DNA from 2 places in the Clostridium sp. LIBA-8553 genome. Region 1 is predicted to be linked to the other one. Evidence: a T-box and tRNA genes for the amino acid it is inferred to sense, from the RefSeq annotation. Region 1 holds a T-box; the other holds one or more tRNA genes.
What was found. A T-box is a leader RNA that pairs with one kind of tRNA and senses whether it is charged. The one in region 1 lies ahead of gltX (glutamate--tRNA ligase), so its partner is inferred to be a tRNA-Glu.
Positions count from the first base shown of each region.

Region 2: it encodes a tRNA-Glu, which carries the amino acid that the T-box ahead of gltX (glutamate--tRNA ligase) is inferred to sense. The anticodon was not compared.

Region 1 is NZ_CM173489.1:1,530,965-1,538,895, reverse strand. Features, by position in the region: gene AC2JAQ_RS06800 (hypothetical protein) at 1-17, opposite strand, end outside; gene gltX (glutamate--tRNA ligase) at 235-1,893, opposite strand; T-box leader at 1,948-2,172, opposite strand; gene AC2JAQ_RS06790 (hypothetical protein) at 2,456-4,171, opposite strand; gene AC2JAQ_RS06785 (hypothetical protein) at 4,188-4,898, opposite strand; gene AC2JAQ_RS06780 (M42 family metallopeptidase) at 5,130-6,170, opposite strand; gene AC2JAQ_RS06775 (radical SAM protein) at 6,345-7,259, shown strand; gene AC2JAQ_RS06770 (Crp/Fnr family transcriptional regulator) at 7,419-7,931, opposite strand, start outside.
Region 2 is NZ_CM173489.1:3,451,477-3,459,407, forward strand. Features, by position in the region: gene AC2JAQ_RS15690 (M23 family metallopeptidase) at 1-672, opposite strand, end outside; gene AC2JAQ_RS15695 (DnaD domain protein) at 907-1,905, shown strand; gene AC2JAQ_RS15700 (ATP-binding protein) at 1,902-2,897, shown strand; tRNA gene AC2JAQ_RS15705 (tRNA-Thr) at 2,990-3,065, opposite strand; tRNA gene AC2JAQ_RS15710 (tRNA-Asp) at 3,069-3,145, opposite strand; tRNA gene AC2JAQ_RS15715 (tRNA-Val) at 3,158-3,233, opposite strand; tRNA gene AC2JAQ_RS15720 (tRNA-Glu) at 3,240-3,314, opposite strand; tRNA gene AC2JAQ_RS15725 (tRNA-Asp) at 3,320-3,396, opposite strand; tRNA gene AC2JAQ_RS15730 (tRNA-Val) at 3,411-3,486, opposite strand; tRNA gene AC2JAQ_RS15735 (tRNA-Glu) at 3,493-3,567, opposite strand; tRNA gene AC2JAQ_RS15740 (tRNA-Asp) at 3,575-3,651, opposite strand; tRNA gene AC2JAQ_RS15745 (tRNA-Val) at 3,665-3,740, opposite strand; tRNA gene AC2JAQ_RS15750 (tRNA-Glu) at 3,745-3,819, opposite strand; gene AC2JAQ_RS15755 (hypothetical protein) at 4,005-4,586, opposite strand; gene AC2JAQ_RS15760 (BaiN/RdsA family NAD(P)/FAD-dependent oxidoreductase) at 4,795-6,039, shown strand; gene AC2JAQ_RS15765 (acyl-ACP thioesterase domain-containing protein) at 6,192-6,950, opposite strand; gene AC2JAQ_RS15770 (acyl-[acyl-carrier-protein] thioesterase) at 6,974-7,714, opposite strand; gene AC2JAQ_RS15775 (NADH peroxidase) at 7,845-7,931, opposite strand, start outside.

The DNA of each region.
Region 1 (7,931 bases):
TTTTTCTTTTGTCCCAAACTTACTTGCACCTCTCTTCTTTCCACTTAATGTAGTATTGAAATCTGCATAATAAGATTATATCAACTTAATATATCATTTAACAATGTGTTTTTTACATTTTGTGAAAAATCTCATTATTCTGTTATAAAAAAAAGATTGTATAAGCTTATACAACCTAAAAACTAAATTGTTTTTAAAAATTTATATAAAACTTACACAATCTCTAAAGCCAAATTATATAGCTAAGAATTTTTGGAATCTTTCTCTCACTGCTTCCTCACCCATAATTTGCATTATTGTATAAAGGTCTGGTGTATTAGCTCTATGTGTTAAAGCTGCTCTTACAGCTCCTGCAACATCTGAAACCATTCCTTTATATTCTTCTGGGTTCTTTTTATATTTCTTTCTATCAGTAGCATATCCTAATTCTACAGCAACTTCTTTTAAATCTGAGAACCAAGTATCCTTATCTGTATTGAAGTTATATGCTTTTGCATAAGCTTCTATTATTCTCTTAGCTTCTTCTAATTCTAAAGTCTTTGGTAATTCAACATCATTAGCTGTTTCCTTATCAAATAACTCATCAAAGAAATAGAATATTTTTTCTCTAACTTCATCCCATTTAGCAAAGTCTTTTCTTGGCTTTGGACCTTCTTTATCTATATTGAATACTTCTTTCATCATAGCTTCTTTTGAAGTAACTAAATCATACATTTCTTTATCATATTCTTTAGCCCAGTTTGTATATAAATCATAAACAACTTCTGGTTTCATTTTACAGATAACATCTTTACTTACATCATTTAATTTAACTAAATCAAATAAAGCTCCACTCTTACTCATTTTATCTAGTTCAACTTTGTAATCATGATAATCTGCATCTGGATTTTCAGCTCTCCACTCCTCAAATGCTGAGTTTATTATATTTAAAAGATATTCAATAACTGATTGAGCTGGATATCCTTTTTCACTGTAATAACTCACTGCACTTTCCGGATCTTTTCTCTTTGATAATTTTCTTTTTGAACTTCCATCCATTTTCATTATTGTTGGAATATGAGCATACTTAGGTGCTTCTACTCCTAAAACTTCAAACATTTGAAGATGTATTGGAAGTGATGATAACCATTCTTCTCCTCTTATAACATGAGTAGTTCTCATTAATGTATCATCTATTGCATGAGCAAAGTGATAAGTTGGAAGGCCATCACCTTTTATTATTACTACATCTTGAAGATTTTCTGGGAATGAAACCTCTCCCTTTATCATGTCATGAGCAACAACTCTCTTTTCAGGATTTCCAGGTGACTTCATTCTTATAACATAACTTTCACCAGCTTCAATTCTCTTTATAGCCTCTTCTGGTGATAAATCTCTATATTTAGCAAACTCTCCATAACATCCTGGAGTTAATTTTTCTGCAATTTGTTTTTCTCTTAAAGCTTCTAATTCTTCAGAAGTCATAAAGCATGGATAAGCTAATCCTTTTCTTAAAAGATCCTTAACAAAAGCTCTGTATATATCAGCTCTTTGACTTTGTTTATATGGTGCATAAGCTCCCTTTTCTGAATTTTCACCAGTTATTCCTTCATCAAAATCCATTCCAAAGTTGTGCATAGTTTTTATAGTATCATCTATAGCACCTTCAACTTCTCTCTTTTGGTCAGTATCTTCTATTCTTAAGTAGAATATTCCACCACTTTGATGAGCTAATCTTTCATTTATTAATGAAGCAAAAACCCCTCCTATATGTTGGAATCCAGTTGGACTTGGTGCATATCTTAATACTTTAGCACCTTCTTTTAATTCTCTCTTTGGATATTTTTCAAAATAATATTCCGGTGTTTTATCTATATCTGGGAATATTAAATTGGCTAATTTTTCATAACTCATTCTTTTCACTTTCCTTTCTAAACTTATGTAATAAAAAAAGCCCTTCGTCCTAAAAATTAGGACGAAAGACTTAACTTCCGCGTTACCACCTAAATTAGTTAGCTAAGCTAACTCACTCATAATTAATTAAGGGAATTACCCCTAGACCTACTCCTTAAAATTAAGATTTTCAGTCTATGCTCCGAAGCTTCTTTCTATAAGATTATTTTTCAGGCTCACACCACCCCTAAATCGCTTTGAAATAACTACTTATATACTCTTCTTCATCATAACAATAAAATATTTGGTTTTAAATAACAAATTCTATTATATCAGATTCTTTAAAGTTGTAAATAAAAAATATTATTATTTTTAACTTTAACAATCTCTAATATGATTATAGCACATACAAATTAGTAAATAGATTATTTTAATTTCACTTATAGTAAAATATTACTTAAAATTTTATTGATATTTAACTTTTTTTCTTAATATCTTTATATTTAAACATCTTAATCATTAAATAACCTTATTTATTATAAAAATAATACAAAATATATTATTAATATTTGTACTTAATGCTTTATTTATGTATATTTTTTCTCATAAAATCATTCCAAATCATAAGATTCCTTTTATCCTCTAAAAGCTTGTACCTAATATTTACGTCTTCACAAGAAATATTACAAAGTTTTGCTCTTAAAATCCATATTTTTAATAAAAAACTTAAAGTATTTGAATACGCTTCTATTTCTTTTGTTATATGTGGATTATAAATATTGACCTCTTCATTATTTAAAAAGTCTTTGAATTCTTTTTTATATGATTTCACTTCATCTTTAATATAATTTTCATCTTCTCCTAAAAACCATGTCCACAAAATATACTCGTATTCCTCTAAATAATCAACTACCTTTTTATCATCTAAGTAATTTTTAAGATTCCATAAATGAATTAAACTATTGCCAAATAAATAATTAGCTGCAAAAGCATTACATTTATCACCTAATAATTCATAAAAAAGATTTTGCATAGAGAATTTTTCTTTTTTATTCTCTACTAAGTAATTTATAATTTTATTATTTTTCTCTTCCTCATTTTTTAATTCTTCTATACAAAAAATCAATAGTGGAGCTTTAGTATAATGAAGAAACTCTATTTTACCATGACTTCTTATGCTTGCCTCCTCCATAGGAATAACGCTAAACCTACTTGGCTCTTTTAATGTCATATATAAATATCTAGTATATAAAATAGCCATTTCATTTTTGAAGCTTATTCCTAAGCTCTCTTTTAAATCTTCATCTAAAGATTCTAAAGCCAGATTTTCATAGTAGGTTGCTAATCCTTCTGTTAACCAAAGGTTCGGTGGAAGGTGATAATCCCTTGATTTTAAAACATCATCCATGAAAGCATGAAACAATCTATGAGATAAAAGTTGCCAATCTCTCTTATTATCCATATCAAAAGTTGCACTTATAACATTTTTTCCACTTCCACCCAATATATAAGGATTTTCTTTTTTACTTTTTCTTAATAAAACTATATTTATATCTTTTTTATTAAAAGAATTTATTTTAAATAAATTAAAGTAATAATCACAAATTCCTTTTATATTCCCTATAAGCCTCTTTTTTCTTTTTTCATCTTCACTAAGAAGATTGTTTTCTATGTGGTTATATATTGTTATATTTCCATAACTCTCTTTAAAATCTATTTTTTCAAAATAACCAAAAGTATAAGATGATTTCATTATTTCATATATATCACTCCAAATAATATTGGTGCACTTTGACTTAAAATCTTCTTTTTTAAAAGGAATTATACTCTTAACCTCATTTACTTTATTAAGTTCCAAAAGATTGTTATTTTCAAGTTGTTTCTCCTTGAAACTTTCAGGATTTAAAACTTCTGCAAATTTTGAAAAATCTATTTCTATGGTGCTATCAAATTTACTATTATCATTCATGGCAAGCATTTCAACTGGTAATAATAATATCTGTTCTCCCATGAAGGTTATTAAATCATCACTTAACTCTCCTCCACTTCCATGCTTACCTAAGCCACCAATAAGAACATCATATTCTAAAACCAAATTACTATGGTAGCTATTTATATATATAAAGTTTGAATCATAATAAAATTTTTCTTTACACCTTATATTTTTAATTTTGGACTTTCCCTTATAAAATTGAATTTCTTTTCCTAAGGAAACCCCTTTAACTTCCAACCTTATATTTAAAAAATCCTTTTTATTTGAAATTTTTCTTACTGAAAATTTAATATCTCCATATCCCATTTATATCCTCCCACATCTAACTATCCGTATTTCTAATAACTTCTCCTGATTTACTTATATATAGCTTTTCTAAAGGTTCATAAATTTCTTCTTTTTTCAAGCTCTTTGAATATAGATTAACTCCATAATATATTTGGTTGTTGATTTCTTTCTCACCCCATATATTGACTTCTAAATCACTATTATTTAATGAGACCTCATATTTTTTCGCAATATTTTCTAACTCTATGCGCTCATTATTGCTTATATTTAGTTTGGTTATAAGTCCTTCAATTCCAGTTAAGTGTTCTCCATTTTCACCTTTTAAAACATTGCCTTTTTTACTTATAAGAATTCTATCCACTACTCCTGTTAAATCATCACTTTTTGCACTTTTAGAATAAAGTGTTATTTGGTAATATCTTTCCTTACCTATTTCTTTAAAGCCATCTATATTAGCTCCTAAATCCAAAAAAGTCATCTTATCTTCATACTTTAATGCATACTCTTTTATATTTTTTTCCTCTTCCTTTGTTAAAGATATTTTGGTACCATCTTCTATATTTATATTTTCTTTCTCTTTTTGCTCCATCATATTGTCTTTATGGCCATTTTTAACAACTAAAGGATCAATATTTTTATTTAAATTAACAGCCTTTTTACTCTCTAACAAAGTACTTCCGTAAGTCAAAACCCCATCTAAAAATAAGAAAAAAACTAAAATAGTTCCAATTAAAATTCTTTTCACTTGTAAACAACTCCAATCAACTTTATCTTAAGTATATTATTTACAAACCCATTAATTTATAACCATTTCAATAGGGATTTTATTAATTCTAATATTATGTTAATTATAATTCAAGTAAAAAAACTCTTAATTATATTGTATATATATGATTAAATCTTAGAGACTTTATTAAAAATCTCTAAGACTTATAAACTTAATATTGGCTTTTTAGATAAAGTTCAATACTTGATATTAATTAGCTTCTATTAAATAAAGATATATAAGCTTTATAGTATTTTCTAAAGCATCATAATGTGTTCTTTCCATTCCATGAGATGCATGTACTCCTGGTCCAATTAAAGCTCCTCTTATGTTATTTCCACCTTTTAAAGCAGCTCCAACATCTGACCCATATCTCGGATATACATCTACTGCATAACTTAAATTATTTTCCTTAGCAAGTCTTATAAGCTCTGATGTCATTTTATAATCATAAGGACCTCCTGAATCCTTTGCACAAATAGAGACATCATACTCGGTGCAACTTAAATCATCACCAATGCACCCCATATCAACAGCTATCATTTCAGTAATATCCTCTGGTAAATATGATGCTCCATGTCCAACCTCTTCATATACTGATATAAATATTTTAGTTTTATATTTAGGTTTAATATTTTCCCTTTTTAACATTTCTAATAAACCAATTAAGACTGATACACTTCCTTTATCATCTATAAATCTAGATTTTATAAAACCACTTGGTGTTATTATTGTTTTGGGATCTATAAATATAAAGTCTCCTGTCTCTATTCCTAAAGCTTTTACATCTTCTTTATTAAAAACTCTTTCATCAATCCTAACTTCCATATTTTTTGCATCTCTAGTTTTACTTGATGCATCATCATAAACATGTATTGAAGGACTTGTACTTAAAAAAGTACCAGTATATTCTTTTCCCTCTCTTGTTCTTATTACACAATATTCTGAATCTAAAGTAGGTACTATAGGGCCTCCTACTAATTCAAATTTTAAAGTTCCATTAGGTGTTATTGATCTAACCATAGCCCCTAATGTATCTACATGAGCAGCTAATCCTATGACTTTTTCATCACTTTCTCCTGGAATAGTTACTATTCCGCATCCTTTGTTAGTTAACTCTAGTTCATAACCTAATTCTTTAATTATTTTTTCTATTTTCCCCATAATCTCAAAGCAAAATCCACTTGGACTATTAAAGCTTAAAATCTTCTCTGCCACATCTAAAATAAAACTTTTATTTATACTTATCATTTATTTCGCCCCCTCTAATTATATGGATTATTATACCACATTCCATTTAAATAATAGAGTGAATAAAAATTTGTAAATCCAAAGTAATTTTATTCAAAGTAAAATTTATGACTTCTTGTTACTTAATTGCTTAAAATATATAATTAATATTGAATATAGATTAGAGGTGTTTTAATGAAAAATAAAGAATTATTAAAAGAATGTACTCTTTGCAATAGAAATTGCAAAGTTAATAGATTTAATACTTTAGGAATATGTAAGGCCAATGAAAAAGTTAAAGTAGCTAGGGCAGAACTTCACCACTGGGAAGAACCACCTATTTCTTTTAGAAATGGATCTGGAACAGTATTCTTCTCTCATTGTAATTTAAAATGTGTTTTTTGCCAAAACCATGAGATAAGTCAAGATTTTAAAGGACTTGAAATCTCAATAGAAAGACTATCAGAAATCTTCCTAGAACTTCAAGAAAAGGGAGCAGAAAACATAAATTTAGTTACCCCAACACACTATGCTATTCAAATATTAGAAGCTTTGAAAATAGCAAAAGAAAATGGGTTAAATATTCCTATTCTGTATAATACTAATGGATATGATAGTTTAGAGACTATTAAACTTTTAGATGGATATATAGATGTTTATCTTCCAGATTTTAAATATTTTAAAGATGATTATGCATTTAAATACTCAAAGATAAAAAACTATAAAGATAATTTAATTCCTGTACTTGATGAAATGTTTAGACAAGTTGGTACTCCTAAATTTTCAGAGGACGGCAAACTTTTAAAAGGTATGATAATAAGACATTTAATGCTTCCTGGTTTATTATTTGATTCAAAAAAGGTTATTGATACAATTTTTTCAAGATTTGGTCACAATGTCTTTATAAGTATAATGAATCAATACACTCCAATGAATAGAGCATGTGATTATCCTGAAATAAATAAGCCTTTAAATCCTAAACATTATGATTCATTAATAGATTATGCTTCATCCTTAGGAATAAAAAATGCCTTTATACAAGAGAGCGGAACTAATTCAAAAGCTTATGTTCCTTCATTTAAGTACGAAGGAGTCCTTAAAAATAATTAATTACATCATTCAAATTATTATTTTGTGTAAATCCATACATATACAGTTGTAAATTTTCTTTTAACATAAAAACAATATTAACTGCATTATTAATAAATCTAATTTAAAAATAGTTAGACTACATATACTTTAAAACTCCTTAAATGTAGTCTAACTATTTTATGATATTATCTTTCTTATTTTTTCTATATCCTTTATTATTAATGATTTATTTCCTCTAATTTCTATTAGTCCTTCATGCTCAAAAATAGAAAGTTTTCTACTCATAGTTTCTCTAGTTATTCCGCAATAATTAGCCATGTCTTCTCTATTAATAGGTAAATCAATGAATATTTCTCCATTCTCTAACTTCCCATATTTTCGCTTAAATTCTTTTAACATATATGCTATTCTTACTTTAACGTCATTAGTAGCTAATTTATGTGCAAATTCTTCTGTTTCCTTTAAACGACTTGTTAAAGATTTCAAAACAACCATTGCTATTCTTGGATTTTCTTCTAAAATACTATCAACTTCATACTTATCTATAGCACAAACTATAACATCATTTAAAGCAATGGCATTAAATGAAATACCCTCTTCATTATCAAAAAGACTTGTTTCACCGAAATAATCTCCTACGGAAAAAATATGCATTATTTGCTCTTTTCCTCCTTTAGTTAGTTTAGATAT
Region 2 (7,931 bases), 1.7 Mb from region 1:
AATAGGATCCTTTATTCCTTTGTAAACCTTAGTACTCTCTGCACCTTTTAAAATTGATTCAGATATTACTTCACTACTTTCTTCTTTTCCATTTATAAAGGTCATTTTCTTTTTAATCTTTTTCTCTCCTGCTTTCCCATTTTCAACAGTATTATCACCTAAGTACCTATTATCTACTTTTATAACCTCTACAGCTGGCTCTATCGGAACAATCTCTTCCACTTCAGCTTCAACAGTTATTTCTACTAAAGGTTCATCTAGGATTTTATTACTTAACAGAATTTTAGATGAAATTTCATCAACTGAATTTATATCTTGAGATAAAACACTATTCTTTTTTAAATCTACTTTTGTATCAAAATTTACCTCTTTAACTAAAACTCCACTTTCAGAAGCTTTTTTCACATATTTTTCTTTGATTTCATTTAAAACATCTTCTACAGTATCTGGATTATCTATATAACCTACTACATTATTATTTAAGGATAACTCATAGGCCTCAACATAAATATTTGCCATACAACTTACCCCTTCAAAAACATATTCAAACTCTCCCTTTTCTGCATATAAAGAGTTTGCAAATACCTCAATTTTAACTGTAGAAAATAAAATAATTAAGGTAGAAAGAAAAACTCTAATAAAGTTTCTCCCCTCGCCTTCCGAAATACTCATATTCAAAATTCTCCTTTTAATAAAAATTTTAGTTTAAAATTAAACACGTAAATTAATGTGCCCATTAAAATAAAATTTATTCATTCAAATAAAATATTTTTATATTTTATAAGAGATTACTTTATTGTTATAGAAAAGACACTTTGATATAATTAAACATAGTCTAAAATTTTAATTTATCTTAAATCATTAATTATTAGACTATTTATACAAAACTAGAAAGGTGGTTATTTCTTGAGTACTTTTATGTTAAAAAACTCAGCCACTAAATTTACTCCTGTTAGTAATGTATTCATAGAAGAATATATGCCTAAAGCTCGAGGGGAATTTATTAAGGTTTATTTGTTAATGATAAAGTATAGCTTTACGGGGGAACCTGGGGTTAATTCTTCAATTTTAGCAACAAATTTAAACCTATTAGAATCAGATATAATGAATGCTCTTAATTATTGGCATGAAGAAGGTGTTATTAAATTAGTTCCTATAGATAAAATGAATAACTTTAAAATAGAGTTTTTAGACTTATCGGAAGGCAATCATTCATCAAGTCAGAATTCTGTTGATTTATTATCTGCCCTTGATGAAAATAACACTAAGGATATGCTGAAAGATATAGAAAAACTTATATGTAGACCTTTATCAACAAAGGAAATGACTACTTATCTTTCTTGGCAAACAGAGCTTAATTTTTCCTCTGAGCTTATATTAATATTAATAGAGTATTGTGTATCTAAAGGCAAAAAAGATGTTAGATACATAGAGACAGTGGCTCTTGGTTGGCATAATGCTGGAATAAAATCAATAGAGGAAGCTCAAGCTTACATAACTAAAACAGAAGATAAATGGGTTAAAATAAGAAAAATTCTTAAGTATTTAGGAATACAAAATACTGAGATAATGAAGCCACAAGAAACTATGATGGAAAAATGGCTTCTAACTTACAACTTCTCTGTTGAGTTAATACTTAAGGCTTGTGATATATGCTTTGAAAGACTAAATAGGGCTGATTTTAAATATATAGATGGTATTTTAGCTAAATGGTTTAAAGATGGTATAAAAACACTTGATGATGTTGCTAAAAAGGATGTTAAAAAGCCATCAAATATCAAAAAACCATTTAATAAAAACAACTCTCAAATTCAAAAGAAACCAGCTAGAGAAGCAAACTTTACCCAAAGAGATTATGACTATGATTCCTTAGAAAAACAATTGTTAGGATGGGATACTGAATGATTAAAGGTTATAAAAGTCAATTGATGGATATGTACGAAAAAATTCGTCAAGAAGAAAAATCAAATCTAGCTAATAGACAAAAAGAAATAAAAGAAAAAATACCTCAAGTATTTGAATATGAAAGAGAAATAAGTAAGCTTTCTCTAAAACTTTCAATGCTTGCTTTAAGAAAGCATGAAAAGGGAAATTTTGAAAAACTAAAAAAAGAAATTGAAAATCTTAGAGATGAAAAAGATCAATTACTTGCTATGAATGGATATCCAAAAGATTATTTAGATATGCATTATAAATGTGAAAAATGTAAGGATACAGGATATATAGGTGTTGAAAAATGTGTTTGCTACAAAAGAAAACTTGTAGAAATATACTATGAGAACTCTCATATGGCAGACGCTTTAAAATTAAATAATTTTTCAAAATTTGATATAAATGTTTTTTCTTCTATAAACAAAGGAAATGAAAAATACTCTCCAAGAGAAAATATGCAAATCATTATAGATAAAATGATTAATGGATACATTCCAAAATTCAATAGACATAATGAAAATATACTTTTCTATGGAAGTCCTGGTACTGGAAAAACATTTCTGACTTATTGCATAGCTAAAGAATTATTAGATAATGGATTTCTTGTAGTTTATAGAACTTCTGATGAGCTTATTAGAAATCTTAGAGAAATAAGATTTAATAATGATCACGAGTTAGAGGAATTGCTTATAAATTGTGATTTACTTGTTATTGATGATTTAGGTGCAGAGCAAATAACTGATTTCTCAACTACTGAGTTATTTACTCTTCTAAATAAAAAAATATTGTTAAATAAAAAAATGATTATATCAACAAATTTAAATTTACCTGAACTTAAACAGGCTTATGCAGAGAGAATAACTTCAAGACTACTTGGAAACTTTGTTCTATTTAAAACTTATGGAGATGATATAAGAATAAAGAAAAATCTTCAGAAAAGAAAAAATATCTCTTATCTTACTTAAAAGATAAGAGATACTTTTTTTGCATAAATAAATTAAATGTCGAAATATTCTTTAAAAGAATAAAAAAGAACTTCAGTTAAACTGAAGTTCTTTGGAGCTGATGATCGGACTTGAACCGATAACCTGCTGATTACAAGTCAGCTGCTCTGCCAATTGAGCCACACCAGCATGTGGCGACTCAGAAGGGGCTCGAACCCTCGACCTCCGGCGTGACAGGCCGGCACTCTAACCAACTGAGCTACTGAGCCATTAAAAAGTTTTGGTGGTCGCAACAGGGATCGAACCTGTGACCCCCTGCTTGTAAGGCAGGTGCTCTCCCAGCTGAGCTATGCGACCGTAATATGGTGACCCCTAGGGGAATCGAACCCCTGTTACCACCGTGAAAGGGTGGTGTCTTAACCGCTTGACCAAGGGGCCAAAACTGGCGACTCAGAAGGGGCTCGAACCCTCGACCTCCGGCGTGACAGGCCGGCACTCTAACCAACTGAGCTACTGAGCCATTAAAAACTTTTATGGTGGTCGCAACAGGGATCGAACCTGTGACCCCCTGCTTGTAAGGCAGGTGCTCTCCCAGCTGAGCTATGCGACCGTAATATGGTGACCCCTAGGGGAATCGAACCCCTGTTACCACCGTGAAAGGGTGGTGTCTTAACCGCTTGACCAAGGGGCCAAAAATGTGGCGACTCAGAAGGGGCTCGAACCCTCGACCTCCGGCGTGACAGGCCGGCACTCTAACCAACTGAGCTACTGAGCCATTAAAAGTTTTATGGTGGTCGCAACAGGGATCGAACCTGTGACCCCCTGCTTGTAAGGCAGGTGCTCTCCCAGCTGAGCTATGCGACCGTGATGGTGACCCCTAGGGGAATCGAACCCCTGTTACCACCGTGAAAGGGTGGTGTCTTAACCGCTTGACCAAGGGGCCACATTAACTCTTAAAACCACATCATTTTTGACCAGTTTTAGCTTTAAACTAAATTTGTTTATTTTGTTTTTGTCTTTCGCACTTGGCGACCTGACAAGGAATATAATACCCAAAAAATAATCTTATGTCAACACTTTTTTCAGTCATTTTAAGTCGTTTTTAACCATTTAAATAAATTATATTTGCTATTCGCATTTTTCCTCAAAATTACTCTCGTTTTCTATTTTTTCAACTATTTTTTTATAAATTTCTAATTGTCTTTTTCTCCAAGCTCTCTGTTCTTTTAATTTTTCCATATTAAAATGACACATTTCAAGGAATTCTGGCTGTTCTAAGACCTTAATATTGAACTTATAACTATCTTCTCTAAAGTTTCTTCCACTAGCTTCAATTTTTATTGGATATCGCCCATTTAAGTATATCAATATATCTTTATCCCAAAATCCTCTTTTATTTACTCCTTTAGAAAAATCACTTAAAACTTCTAAAGATTTTACCTCTTTAAATGATTCCTCAATTGAATCAATTATTCCTTTATAAAATAATGCTGAAGTACCCCTATTTATTTTTATTTTTAATAAATCAAGATTTTTTTTAATAATATCATCGACTTCTCCTTCTGAAATAAGTTCTCCATCTTTCATTTTGAAAGTTTTTATTCCTGACTTATTTGGATAATTCACAACCACTTGATCATAATTCATCCTTCTAATTTTTAATTCTATATTATATTCTTCCATGTTGCTATCTGTAATTTTAAATTTCATAATACTCACCTCATTATTTAGTATTACTCCTAAAAAAAATAATATAACTTACGATTTTTCCTATTCTTCAAGTATTTAATAATAAGCAAATATGATACAATACAACCTTAGAAATGTTATGATTAAATAAATGATACTTTTAGAAGACTATTTTTAGGTTAGTATGAAAATTAAGATATAAAGATACAAGAAGGGAGAAATTAAACTTATGATATACCATGACGTAGTTATTCTAGGCGGTGGAGCTTCTGGTTTAACAGCTGCAATTACAGCAAAGGATTTTGGTTTAGATGTTGCTATAGTTGAAGGAACAGATAGAATAGGGAAAAAAATTCTTACTACAGGTAACGGTAGATGTAATATAACCAATTCACTGATAAATTTTCCATTTTCAAACTTTCATAGTAGTAATGATGGATTTTTTATTAAAACATTAAACAAATTTTCTGTTGAGGATACAAAGGCTTTCTTTCTTAATCTAGGTTTACCAATAATAGAACTTGAAAAAGGTAAAAATTATCCTCAATCTTTGCAGGCATCTTCTGTTGTAGATATATTAAAAATGTCTTTAGAAGAACGTGAGATACCTCTTTATAATTCATATAAGGTAAAATCTATCCATAAGTCAAAAGGAAAATTTGTTTTATCCACAGGAAATGAGGATTCTCCTGTGATTAAATGCAAAAAGTTAATAATGGCTTGTGGAGGAAAATCTGCTCCTAAAACTGGTTCTGATGGTTCTGGATATACTCTAGCTAAGAACTTAGGTCACTCAATTGTTGAACCTAATCCTGCTATTGTCCAGTTAAAACTTTCTCATAATAAATTAAAAGCTTTATCAGGAATAAAATTTAATGGTTATGCTGAAGTTTTATGTAATGGAGAAAGTATTAGAAAAGATTTTGGAGAGATTCTTTTTACAGACTACGGAATCTCAGGCCCTCCAATATTACAAATTTCTAGAGAAGCATCTTTAGGCTGCTTTAAAGGTAATGAGGTTAAGATTATAGTTGATATGATGCCTGAAAAATCATTAAAAGAATTAGAAGATTTCTTAGAAGGACATTTTGCTGTTTTTGCTTGTAGAGAAGTTATAAACTCACTTATAGGTGTTGTTAATAAAAAAATGATACCTATACTTTTAAAAGAAGCTGGTATAGATAATTTACATAAACCATGTTATGAACTTACTTGGCAGGAAAAAAAATCATTAACACATCTTATGAAGGCTTGGGAATTTAAGTGTATTGGAACTAACGGATTTCAAGCAGCTCAAGTAACCACTGGTGGAGTAAACACAAAAGAAGTCGATTCCGAAACCCTTCAATCAAAAATTGTAGATAATCTTTATTTCTGCGGGGAATTATTAGACGTTGATGGTGATTGTGGTGGATTCAATTTACAATGGGCTTGGAGCTCAGGATTCACTGCTGCTCTTTCTTGTACACTTTAATATTTTTTTGTAGAAAACTATTAAAATTTAACACTATTAAAAAAGGTGTTTAATTAGAAACCTTAACTTTTCTAATTAAACACCTCTTCTTTATATAAAAATTTATAACATGGCTTTTTACTAAACTTAATCAAAATTGCTCTTGTTATCCATTAAAACTCTTTTTTCCAAACAGTTTCTATTAGAGCCGCTACTTCTCCTAATCTATGATTAATTATCTTATAAAGACACTTATATCCCTCTTCAATCTCGTCCCATTGACAAATAATACTTACATCATCACCAAGTCTAACTTCTTTTTCATACTTGATTTTAGCTGATATAAGGCTATATTCATCTAAAATACACTCTGGAGTAGCTTCCATAGTCCATTCTAAATATTTAGTATTATTAACGTGCTTATTAAAATCTATGTCACTTCTTCTAACTGAAAGGTTTGCTTCTAAATCTTCCCTTTCCAACTTTTCAACCTTAGTTGATTTTAATTCCACCTCTCCAGTGTTAACCATGTTTATTAACTCACAGTATTCCTTAGGAATTCTCACTGCTCTACGCTTTTCTAAATCTATTAATAAGAATATAATTTTTCCTTCTGCAATAATTTCATTTTTTTCATCATAAACCTTATAAACCCTACTAGCATAGAATTTCTTTATTCCTTCTAAATAAGTTTCTACATTAATAGAACTTTTATATGGTATTGGTTTTTTTATGTCAATTGAATAACTATAAATAATCCAACTTAATCCATGCTCTTTTAAGTATTTGATACCCTCATAGGCTAACTCTTCCTCATGAATTGCTGATACATCACCAAAAATTTTCATAAGTGGTACCATCTTTATATTTTTATTAACATCTGAGTCGTAATATAATACGTCATATTTTTTTGCAAGTTTATTTTCACTCATAATTTCATTCTCCTAAATATTTTTTAATACCAATAAGTTTCTGCTAAAGTAATGTTCTCTCCTTCTTCATTTTGTACTTTATGAAGAACTTTTATTTCATCTTTTCCTCTAATTATTTTTGATTTTATATTTACATTATGACCATATGTAATTTCTTTTTCAAATTTTATTTTTATTCTTTTCATTTTATACTTTAAAGCAATATCTGCTGGGACTGTCTCTAAAACCCATTCTATGTACTTAATATTACTAACATGCTTATTTAAATCTATATCTAAATATCTTATATGAAAATCTAAAGAAAAATCTTCTTCTTCAAATTTCTCGAAATCTAGTTTTTTTCTTAATAATTTTGAAGACTCTTTACTTACTCCATGAACTTCATATTCTGCATCACTTATTCTTGCAGGCCTTCTAGTTTTCTTATTTATTAGAAAGGCTAGTACACTAGCTCTAGACACTAAATTACCTTCCATATCATAAGCCTCAAATATTCTATTAGAATAAAATTTTCTTATAGCTTCAACATAAGTTATAACTTTAACTTTTTCCCTATATTTCGGGTATCTATTCATGATTATGTCATAATCAAAAAATACCCATGTAGTATCACTATCACTGCTCGTATAATTCATTGAGTTTTCTTCTTCTTGGCTCAAACAACAATCAGAAAAAAAACTCATCATTGAAGTTATTCTACAATCTCCTCTTCCATCAGTTTCCCCATAAGTAATTTCATATATTTTTTCATATGTCTTCCCCATTTATATCACTCCTTATTTGGAAGTATATCAAATCAAAAAATAGCTTTCAAACAACAAAACACCACTAAATCAACTAATTTAGTGGTGTTTCTTTTATAAATATATCATACAAACAAATTATTATGGATTTTTATTTTTGGAAGTATCTATTTAATAATCCAGCGAAAGCTTTTCCATGTCTAGCTTCATCTTTACACATTTCGTGAACTGTGTCATG